DNA from 2 places in the Bacillus sp. N6 genome. Region 2 is predicted to be linked to the other one. Evidence: riboswitches for the same ligand, from Rfam matches in the RefSeq annotation. Region 2 holds a riboswitch; the other holds the start of a gene.
What was found. A riboswitch is a leader RNA that binds a small molecule or an ion and turns the genes downstream of it on or off. The one in region 2 is predicted to bind cyclic di-GMP.

Region 1: another riboswitch for cyclic di-GMP. It lies ahead of ACUXVC_RS05355 (SpaA isopeptide-forming pilin-related protein); the one in region 2 lies ahead of ACUXVC_RS24005 (WxL domain-containing protein).

What each region holds. Positions count from the first base shown of each region.
Region 1 is NZ_CM127843.1:1,028,392-1,033,473, reverse strand. It holds gene ACUXVC_RS05355 (SpaA isopeptide-forming pilin-related protein) at 1-2,557, opposite strand, end outside; cyclic di-GMP riboswitch class I at 2,617-2,709, opposite strand; gene ACUXVC_RS05350 (TetR/AcrR family transcriptional regulator) at 2,882-3,418, opposite strand; gene ACUXVC_RS05345 (hypothetical protein) at 3,750-4,133, shown strand; partial or broken gene ACUXVC_RS05340 (CPCC family cysteine-rich protein) at 4,207-4,473, opposite strand; gene ACUXVC_RS05335 (hypothetical protein) at 4,470-4,913, opposite strand.
Region 2 is NZ_CM127843.1:4,651,870-4,656,951, forward strand. It holds gene ACUXVC_RS24005 (WxL domain-containing protein) at 1-2,124, opposite strand, end outside; cyclic di-GMP riboswitch class I at 2,277-2,365, opposite strand; cyclic di-GMP riboswitch class I at 2,437-2,525, opposite strand; cyclic di-GMP riboswitch class I at 2,597-2,685, opposite strand; gene ACUXVC_RS24010 (ATP-binding protein) at 2,932-4,152, opposite strand; gene ACUXVC_RS24015 (ATP-binding protein) at 4,149-5,082, opposite strand, start outside.

The DNA of each region.
Region 1 (5,082 bases), 1.7 Mb from region 2:
TTTCTACTGAACCTTTATCTAACTGTTCATTTTCTACTTTCAATGATAGGACTGTTGTCATACCTTTTGTAATTTCGAATGATACTGGTTCTGTTAGCTTTTTGTAGCCAGGTAAACTTTTCGTCTCTACTAATTTGTACTTTCCTACTGATAAATCTGAGATTTTTGCTTTACCATCTTTATCTGTTTTTACTTCTGTTACTACTTTGCCTTGCTCATCTTGCACTTCGAAGACTACGCCTTCTAATACTTTTTGACTATCTTTATCTATTTTTGTAATTTCTACTGAGCCTTTGTCTAACTGCTCATTTTCTACTTTTATTACTAAAGCTTTTGTCATACCTTTTGTAATTTCAAATAGTACTGGTTCTGCTAGATTTTTGTAACCTGGTAAGCTTTTCGTCTCTACTAATTTGTACTTTCCTACTGATAGATCTGAAACGTTTGCTTTTCCATCTTTATCTGTTACTACTTTTCTTACTACGCCATCTTTCTCATCTTGGACTTCAAATTCGACACCCGCTAATACTGCCCCGTTTTCTTTGTCCAGTTTTGTGATTTCTATATTACCTTTGTCAACCATTGCATTTTCCACTTGTATTGGGAATATGCCGTCCCCTGTTACATTTACTTCGAACTCTGTTTCTTTTAATTGGTAGCCTTCAGGCGCTTTCGTTTCTTTTAAAATATACTTCCCTGGTGCTAACGGTTTAGAGATTGCCTTACCATCTTTATCTGTAACAATATGTTCGACTACTACACCGTCTTTTACTATATCAAACTCTGCATTTGCTAATGGTTTTTCACCATTTTCCGAATCAATTTTCTTTACTTCAATTTGACCCTTTTGCATAGTATTTTTAATTTCAATTGTTTTTGTTTCTCCAGCTTGAAGTGTAATCTCTACTGGGCTTGTTAATTTTTGATATCCTTCTGGCGCTACTGTTTCATAAACTTTATACGTCCCAGGAGCTAAAGTTTGAGGTACTGAAAAACCTTTTTCGTCCGTTTTCAGTTTTGCAACAACTTCATTTGCACTATTTCGAACTTCAAATTCGGCACCTTTTAACCCTTTGTTCGGATTCTCAGAATCTATTTTATGAAGCGATACTGTACCATCTTTTGGAGCTTCAGGCGGCGTAATAGTTACTTCTTTTGATGTTAATATTTTATCATCAAAATGTAATTCCGCTTTATTAGGAATCTTCTTATCTACGTAAGAAGATAAGTCTGCATTATTTTTAATTTTCGCCTTGATACTAAGATTAATTATCTGGTCTTCATATGACTTATAGTCAAAATTCTCACCAAACGTAAATGTTACTTCACTTCTTTGCTTATCTATCTTTAACGTCCCTTTAGAAGTAATATCTTGGCCATTTTGATCATACACTTTTGCCTCTAATACTTCTAAAACATCTTCTAAATCATCACTAATTACCATTGATGTGTATTTAGGAGGATCGTTCGGTATATGTGTACCAACTTGGTATTGAATCACTTGATCCATTTGTGTTAGCTGCTCATTCTCTACAAGCTTGCCATTCTCATCAACTATATTTTTTTCAATACTAGGTGGATTATCGTCACCTGAACCGGTTCCCCCTCCACCACTTACGAATACTTGTCCTACTTTTTCTTCAGTTTTAATATTTTTACCTTCTAATTTCACAGTATTTTTATGAGGCTTTGCAGCAGGATTAGTAATCTTTGTTTTATATCTTAAAATATAACCTTTTGAACTGTCTGGAAACTCAATTGTAAATCCAGCCTTTGTTGCATTAATTTTAATGTTAGATAAATCTGCTGGCTTAATATTTGTTGGTGCATAACCATCTTCAAATACAGCCTCTTCTAATACTACGCTGTCTGTAATTAACTCATGCCCAGGTCCTAATGTATCTGTTAATTTAAGATCTTGCATTTCTGTTCCAGTTGCATTTACGTATACAAGCCAATCAGCAATCGAAGGATCTTCTTGATTATAAGAACCCCATTTCAATAGATTATCTGTATTGGGCTGTGGCTTCGGTCTCTCTGTCGTATTACTTACATTTACTTCTTTATTGACGATTTGACCATCAACGTTAAATTCTAATGGAATTTCTTTAACACCATCATATGCTTCTAGACCAAAGTAGAATTCTACGAATAAAGAACCTTTAATGTTATTCTTTCCTTCTACGTAATCACCCATAGTACACGTTAATAGACCCTTTTTCATCTCACATGTACCAACTGTTTTTCCTTCAGCATCTTTTAAAGGAAAACTCATATTCATAAGGTCTTTTCGAAACTCTTTTGGCATATCAATTGTGAATTGATCTCCACTTTTTATTTTTTCTTTAGCTGACCACTTCACTTCTACTTTCATACCATCTGAGGCTTGATACGGTTCAGATGTCGTGCCATCAGTACGGGAAATATTAATTTCATCCACTGGACTTTTCATCACAGCAGCTTGAATAACTGGAGCCCACACATTCAGCACTGAAAATAATACTAGAAAAACTAATGAAACCATTGAAATATGCCTTTTAGTACTTTTCATTTGCATAGTTCCCTCCTATTTTTTATATTTATATAACAAAAAAAGACCGTCCGGTTGCATCAAAAATGTGCAACCAGACGATCTTAGTAACCAATATGTATTACCGTAGACTCTAAGCTTTGCGGCCTATCCTTTCGAATAGTGTGCTAAAAATATCCTTTATTCTTTTTTTGTTTCATTTTCCTCTTAAACCAAATATTACTATACCGTCTGGACGGTTATAATTCAATACTCTATAAAATTGTTCTATTTTTCTAATAAAAAAAACAATTCACCACTACATTAAATAAGTAATGGTGAATTGTTTTCACATTATATAGTTAGTATATTCTATTTATACGAATTACTAATAAGAGCTTGAATCACTTTTTCTCTTAACTCGGGGCTTAGTCTGCCAACCCCTAAATATTCCGAATACCATAATCCATCTGCTGCTAATCTAATAATTGTTGCACAAACTGAATCTATCTCATCGTTTTCTATATTCTTTTGCAGTTGCTGAAATGATTGTTGTAATGGCTCAAGTAATTCAGGTTTTAACATGAATGCTGCCATCATACTACTAGACAACTCTTCTGTTCTTCTCTCATTACTTAATCTTTCCTCTACAAAAGAGCGAACCCATCTCCCTTTCCTCTCTGAGTCTTCCGCTACTCTATTGTAAATAGCGCCCTCATAATCCTCTATCCCTCTGACTATCATACCTTCTATTAAAGCTTCTTTATTTGCAAAGTGATACAATAATCCACCTTTACTTACACCCGCCTCTTTTGCCACTGCTTCTAAGGTTAATTTAGCAACCCCTTTACATTGCACAATTTGAGAAGCGGCCGCCAAAATCTTTTGCCGCGTTATGCTGATACTCATTCCTTTTTAAAACCCCATTTCTACTAAATTTATATAAATACGAATCTTATTTTTAATATTGTTGATTACTACTAAGTATTTTCTTTATACAACAAAAGCTTCATTACCTTTGAATTTTTAGTTACTTATTCTATTAAAAATTTCCATATCATTCAATATGATAACATTAAATATACAAAGTTGACTATACATCTATACTTTTATATTCATTGAAAATATATCCATAAACACGAAATGTATAAAAATTGATTATCCTTATACATCTAATCTATAATTTAAAGAGGTTTATATTTTCATAAAAATAAAGTGAAATTTTATAAGGATGATTCCATTGAAAAAATTTTCTATTAGTTATTTAATATGCTTACTGTTTTTTTCTATCATTGTGAATGTTTTACAGTATACAAGCGTTCCAAATTATGCGGATTCATGGGGGCCGATTTGGGTATCTATTATTATGCTTTCAATTCTTGGAAGTATTCCTGTTCTTATCGGTTGTTTAATAGGCGAATTTTGTTATAGAAAAATAAAAGGAAGTCACGAATTAAAAATCGGTATTCCTTTATTTATAGTGTTAGGTATTTCCTACAATCATTTCTTCTTTATGTTGTTTAACGACCGATATTTTCTATCCTTTAATTTAGAAGCCTTTTTGGAAACAGGCCTACCTATTACGTTATCATCTTTATTATTTTACCTTATAAGACGCCGTTAATTCTTTCATCATTACATAAAAAAATGTTATTACTCTTGTTACATCGAGTAATAACATTTTTATTTAAATCTATTTAACTAATTTGCTTCCAACTAGTATCCTTCATATCTTCGCTAGTCGGCTTTCTAACTGATTTCACAAAACATTCCTCGCAAGCACCAAATGCAATGAAGTTTTTCTGTGCTTATCTTAACGAGACTTCATTTGCCCCGCCTTCAAAGTCAGGATCGTTAAACTGTACCTCATCATCTTCCCAGTAACATATATTACAAATTTCATATGTACCTGGTGGTTCTTCTTCTATTGTTCTATACCCGCAGCACGGACATGTATATTTCATTCTGTTACTCCATTATTCATTTCTTTTTTCTCCCATATATTCCGGCCCATAAAGAATGTAACAGCGCAAATCATAGTTATTACCATGAAAGTAGTATTAGAATCCTCATATGTAGTTGGAATTCCAATCGTTACAGAAACAATACTAAAAGCTAAAAGTAAATATAATAATAAAGATAGAATATAGCTTAGTTTAAATCGTAAAATGATACCTCTAAACAATAGCTCACCAAGTAGACAGCCACCTAAAATGATAGGTACTCCGAAATATAATGTAAGGACTCCCATTTGCGCAGTAGATTGAATTATCTTACCGATTATGTTCGGCGAAACCAGCTCACTATTGTTTCCCATCCTATCATATAAATCAAGTGCCGTTACTGAAATAAAGAAACTTAATATAGAAAACGAATACGGTATTAAAAATTTGCTCACTCTCATTCACCTCACTTTTTTTGTTTCACATATATTATTCATTACTTTCACCCAAAAAAAAATAGCCCTCTATGCTAAAACATAGAGGGCATAATTTTTATATAAAAACCTATACCTTATCCTGAAATCCCCCCTAAACAGAACATCTAAACTATCTGTGCCCTATATTCTTTAG
Region 2 (5,082 bases):
CGTTTCAATTACAACCGTTACAGTATGATTCCCTATTGTTTTGGTATCTGGAATATTGATTAACTTCACTAATGATATTGGTTTATCTACATCCAAATTTGTATCTACAGATAAATCTGTCACAAATTTAGAAATATCCATTTTTGTTAAATCTGTTCCTTGCACTACTTTTTGTGGGACTGGTTTCCCAGTTGGAATACCTTTATACCTTATTTTTGCGATTCCATCTCGATTACTATCTTGTCCATTCTTATCGCCATCTAAATAATTTTTAGCTGACACCGGTATTTCAAGATAACCATCTTTGTAATATTTCATTACATTAGCACCTTTTACAGGAGAACCTGTAATTGTCATTTCATAAATTTTCCCGTTGAATTCTTCTGTTTTTAGCGCATTTACTTTCGCAACCGCAGTGACTTTATTGTTTGTCCTGCTAATATCAAAGAAGCTACTTACATCATCTCCACTCTCCACATCTTGAATGGAAACATCATTCACAGTAAAATCCTTATTCACTTCACTTTCTAATACAAAAGATTTCGCATAGTGAATCTCTTTCGATTGAGCAGGCATATTTTGATATACCTTATAAGAAAGTTGACGGGAATTATCTTCCACAATATCTCCTATTACACTTGGAGCTGGAATTTCAATTTGTGCAATCGCTAATTGGTCGTATGATACATTAACACCTGAAGCATTTAATCTAACTTCTAGCGGTAATTCTGTTAAATTATCAAATGTAATTGTCATATCTGCTTCTGGAGTAGCTACTGGACCTGCTGTGCCAGAAAACTCGATTTTATTATTCCCTTTGTCTTGATACCTAATTGAACTCGTATCATACACGTATAAATTCGTTAAATGACTACCATCATTACGTAACGTTACATTTTTATAACTATTTATCCTTTTGAAATTCCACATTGCCGTTAATGGTACTTTTTTACTTGTTCCGTGTTCATAAAATTCAAAGGAAGCATTATAAGTTTGTCCTGACCTTCCGTTCCCATATAATTGTAAAAAGTTTTTTGCATCACCTTTAGTTATTGGTGTTTTAACATCTACAGATGAAGCTGTCATAGAGTGAATATTAATACGGACATCAATCCATTTCCCTTGATATTCACCAGCTTTTTTTACTAATACGTACTGTTCTCTATTTGAATTTCTAAATGTATATTGACTTTGACCAGTTCTGTCATTGCTACTACCCTTTACCTCATATGTTACTTGTGGGCTCCAAACAAATCTAAAAGCATATTTACCCGAGATAGAAGGCCCTTCACCTGTTCTATTATTTATTACCTTTACATTTGGATATTTAAGAATACTTGTAACAGGACTAGCAGCTAGTAGAGATTGGCTCTTTAATACCTTCTCAGCTTGAATAGCAGGTAATTCCTGATTATTTTCGTTTATCCTATTGCTCTCTTTTAATTCATTTTCCTTTGGTACGAGTTCTTCATTAACCTTTTCTTTCGCTAAAGTCTTCGTTTCTTTTGGAACTTCAGCATTAGTAGAATTTATTTCTTGTTTTTTATTTTCTTCCGATACTTTCACTTTTTCACTTATTTCTTTTTTCATAACTTCCTCTGAAGCCTTTGGATTTTCATCAGAAATGGCTACATTTAAAACCTCTTTTTTCTCTACAACATGTAGAGAAGGAGATTCAATTTTCTTTTCATTCCCTTCAAACTTCACTATCGGTTCAAATTTGTACTCTCCAGCTTTTTTCATTTGAATGACTACATATACGTCACCGATAAAATTACTTTGTTCATTCTTTTCAATTTTTACAATGTGATCTTCTGTTACTGAAATGTTTTGAATCGCTTTATTGTTTTCGTTCATTTTTTTCGTTTCTGCTTCATTGAACAGCTGTTCATTAGATAATTTCAGCTCGATATTAGCATCTTGTTTATTTGTATTTGTAATCTTTAATACTACATTTTCATCAACTTTTATTTCTTGTTTATCCATATGAACGATAAAACGTCCTTGCTCGTCGTTTGTAACCGCATAAACTTTCGTTGCAGAGTAATCTAGCACACCAACTTGCGTAAATAATATTCCTCCAGCGAGAAGTATACGCCCAAATTTACCTATTTGATTTTGCAATGTACTTCCCTCCCTCATTTCTTATGAACTGAATATTTCTAACATTAAATTTATTGTTCAGCTAAATTTACAATCATAATGTGTATTCCTAGAAAATAAAAAGCCTGGTTGCCTTTTCGATTTTCATACATCACAACATGTGTGAAAATCCAAACTGCAACCAGACTATCATAGTAATTTTCATTACCTTAGACTCTTAGCTTTGCGACCTATCCTTTCGAACAGTGTGCCCATTTATTTTTTCTTTTTGAGACAATAAAAAATCTGGTTGCCTCTTCGATTTTCATACATACAACTATGTGTAAAAATCCAAACTGCAACCAGACTATCATAGTAATTTTCATTACCTTAGACTCTTAGCTTTGCGACCTATCCTTTCGAATAGTGTGCCCATTTATTTTTTCTTTTTGAGACAATAAAAAATCCGGTTGCCTCTTCGATTTTCATACATACAACTATGTGTGAAAATCCAAACTGCAACCAGACTATCATAGTAATTTTCATTACTTTAGACTCTTAGCTTTGCGACCTATCCTTTCGAATAGTGTGCCAAAAATAGGTATTTATTTATCGTGTTTTGAATATACCATTAAAACCCAAAAAAGAAAATAGTTTTTTTAGAAAAAAACAATTAATTTTTATAGTCTAAATTTTTTACTTGAAAATCCATAATAAAAACTAAAAAAACATTTTGATCTTAGAAATACATCATACATTCTTTATCGATAAAATGAGATTTTTACTATCCACAAATAGCAAGATAAAATAGAAAAAACATCACTTATTTGGAAGTGATGTTTTTTCTATTTAATGCAGTGGTAACATAACCTCAACCGTCGTTCCAACCCCAACTTCACTTTCAAAACTCATTTTACCGTTGTGGTCTTTAATAATTTTTTCTGTAACTACTAAACCTAGACCAGTTCCTGTTTCTTTCGTTGTATAAAAGGCTTCATTTAACTTTGGAATTTTATCTTTCGGAATGCCGCATCCCTCATCTTTCACTTGAATGATGATTCCATCTTTTACAGTAACTTTAATCGTAATTGTTCCGCCAACTGACATTGCTTCAATTGCATTTTTAATTAAATTAAAAAAGACCTGTTTTAATCGTTTTTCATCACATGTAATCGATGGTAAGTCTTTACTGTAAATACCTTGTATGTAGACTCCTTGTTTTAAAGCAGGCTTTTCCATAACTCGAATAACATAAGAGATAATTTCTTGTATGTTATGAGTTTCTGATTCTAGTGATTTAGATTTCTCAAATCCACTAAGTTCTGTAGCAATTATATGAATCCGATCTACTTCTTGTTTCATAATATCACTATAAATTTTATCCTCTGGATGCTTGTCTGCTTGTTTATTCACAAGTTTTTTTAAGTTTGCTAAAGGTCTTCTAATCTTATAACCAATAACCGTTGCCATCTTTCCAACAGCTGCTAGTTTTTCTGTCTGTTTTATTTCTTTGTCCATCATCTCAAGCGTCCGAACATAAGACTGAACCCTCAAAAATATAATCCAACATATGATAGTAAATACGCTATATAATGCCATTGGGATTAAAACGAGAGAAGATTGAATAATGATTCCTGTAAGAGCATACTTTCCGACAAGTATCGCTGGAATTAACCAGAAATATCTTTTATTCACAAAGATTGGTGCAAACAAAATAAAAAATCCTTCTACTATATTTCCACCGTCAAATTCTGCATCGCTACCATAATAAATCATAATGTTATGGATAAAATCTAATACATTATAGCCAATTAGAATAATATACTTTACCGCAAAAGCATTCTTCCATTTCATAAAGTATATCCCAACGCAAAACAATACCACCATCAAAAAGTAAAGCCATAAACCTAAACCATCTTCAAACTCTCCTACCCCTTCTTGCTCTCCACCGATTAACGGTACGATAAATTCATAAGCAAGATCATATACAAAAAATATAATGAAAAATAAACTTAAAAATGCTTTCAGCGCCTTTATTTCTTCGTTTTTAAATATATAGCCTTTATTCATATGGTAACTCCTAGCTTTTCTTCCACTTGGATTTCAGTATTTCCACACTTCTTTGGGAGAATGATGTCTATTCTCGTTCCAGTATCTCTTTCACTTGAAATATGCAGCTCACCAAGGTGCTCGGCGACAATTCGATTCGCTACCGTAAGTCCCAGACCAATTTTATCTTGTTTCGTTGTATAAAAGGCCTCTGTAACACGAATTAAGTTTTCTTGCTTAATACCATGACCATTATCAATCACGCTGATCATTACATACTCTTTCCCTTTATTTTCTAATCTTACATGTAATATGCCATCTTGTTCCATTGCCTCTAAAGCATTTTTTATCGTATATAAAAAGACTCCTCTTATTTTTCGTTCATCACATTCAACTTCTATTGTTTTTTCTTCCACATTAGAAATAAACTGTACGTTTAATTCATTCATTTTTTCGCGAAGACTTGTTATTACTTGTAATACAATTTTTCCTACATCATGTTTCTTATAAATAGAAGGTTTGCATGTAGCAACTTCCATTAACTCGCTTATCATATTATTCATATTTTCTATTTCAAAAATCATACGTTTATAAATAGGATCCTCTTCATGCTTCTCTCGTTGTAATTGCGTAAATCCTTTTAATGAAGCGAGTGGATTTTTAATTTCATGTCCAACCGTCGCTGCCATTTTTCCGATTACTGCTAATTTCTGTGATTCGCTAGCAATCGCAATACTTTCCTTTACAGCTGAAAGATATTGTAAAAATCGGTTTAAAATGATATACGCCGCAATTAGCATAAGTGTATACATAATAAGATACATAAATGCTTTTACTTCCTCTAATACAAATAAATAAATTAAATATTTTCCTACAATAGAAGAAAGTAAAATCACATAAAATTTTTTATTTAAAAATATGGGTACAAAGAAAATGAGAATAATTTCTATT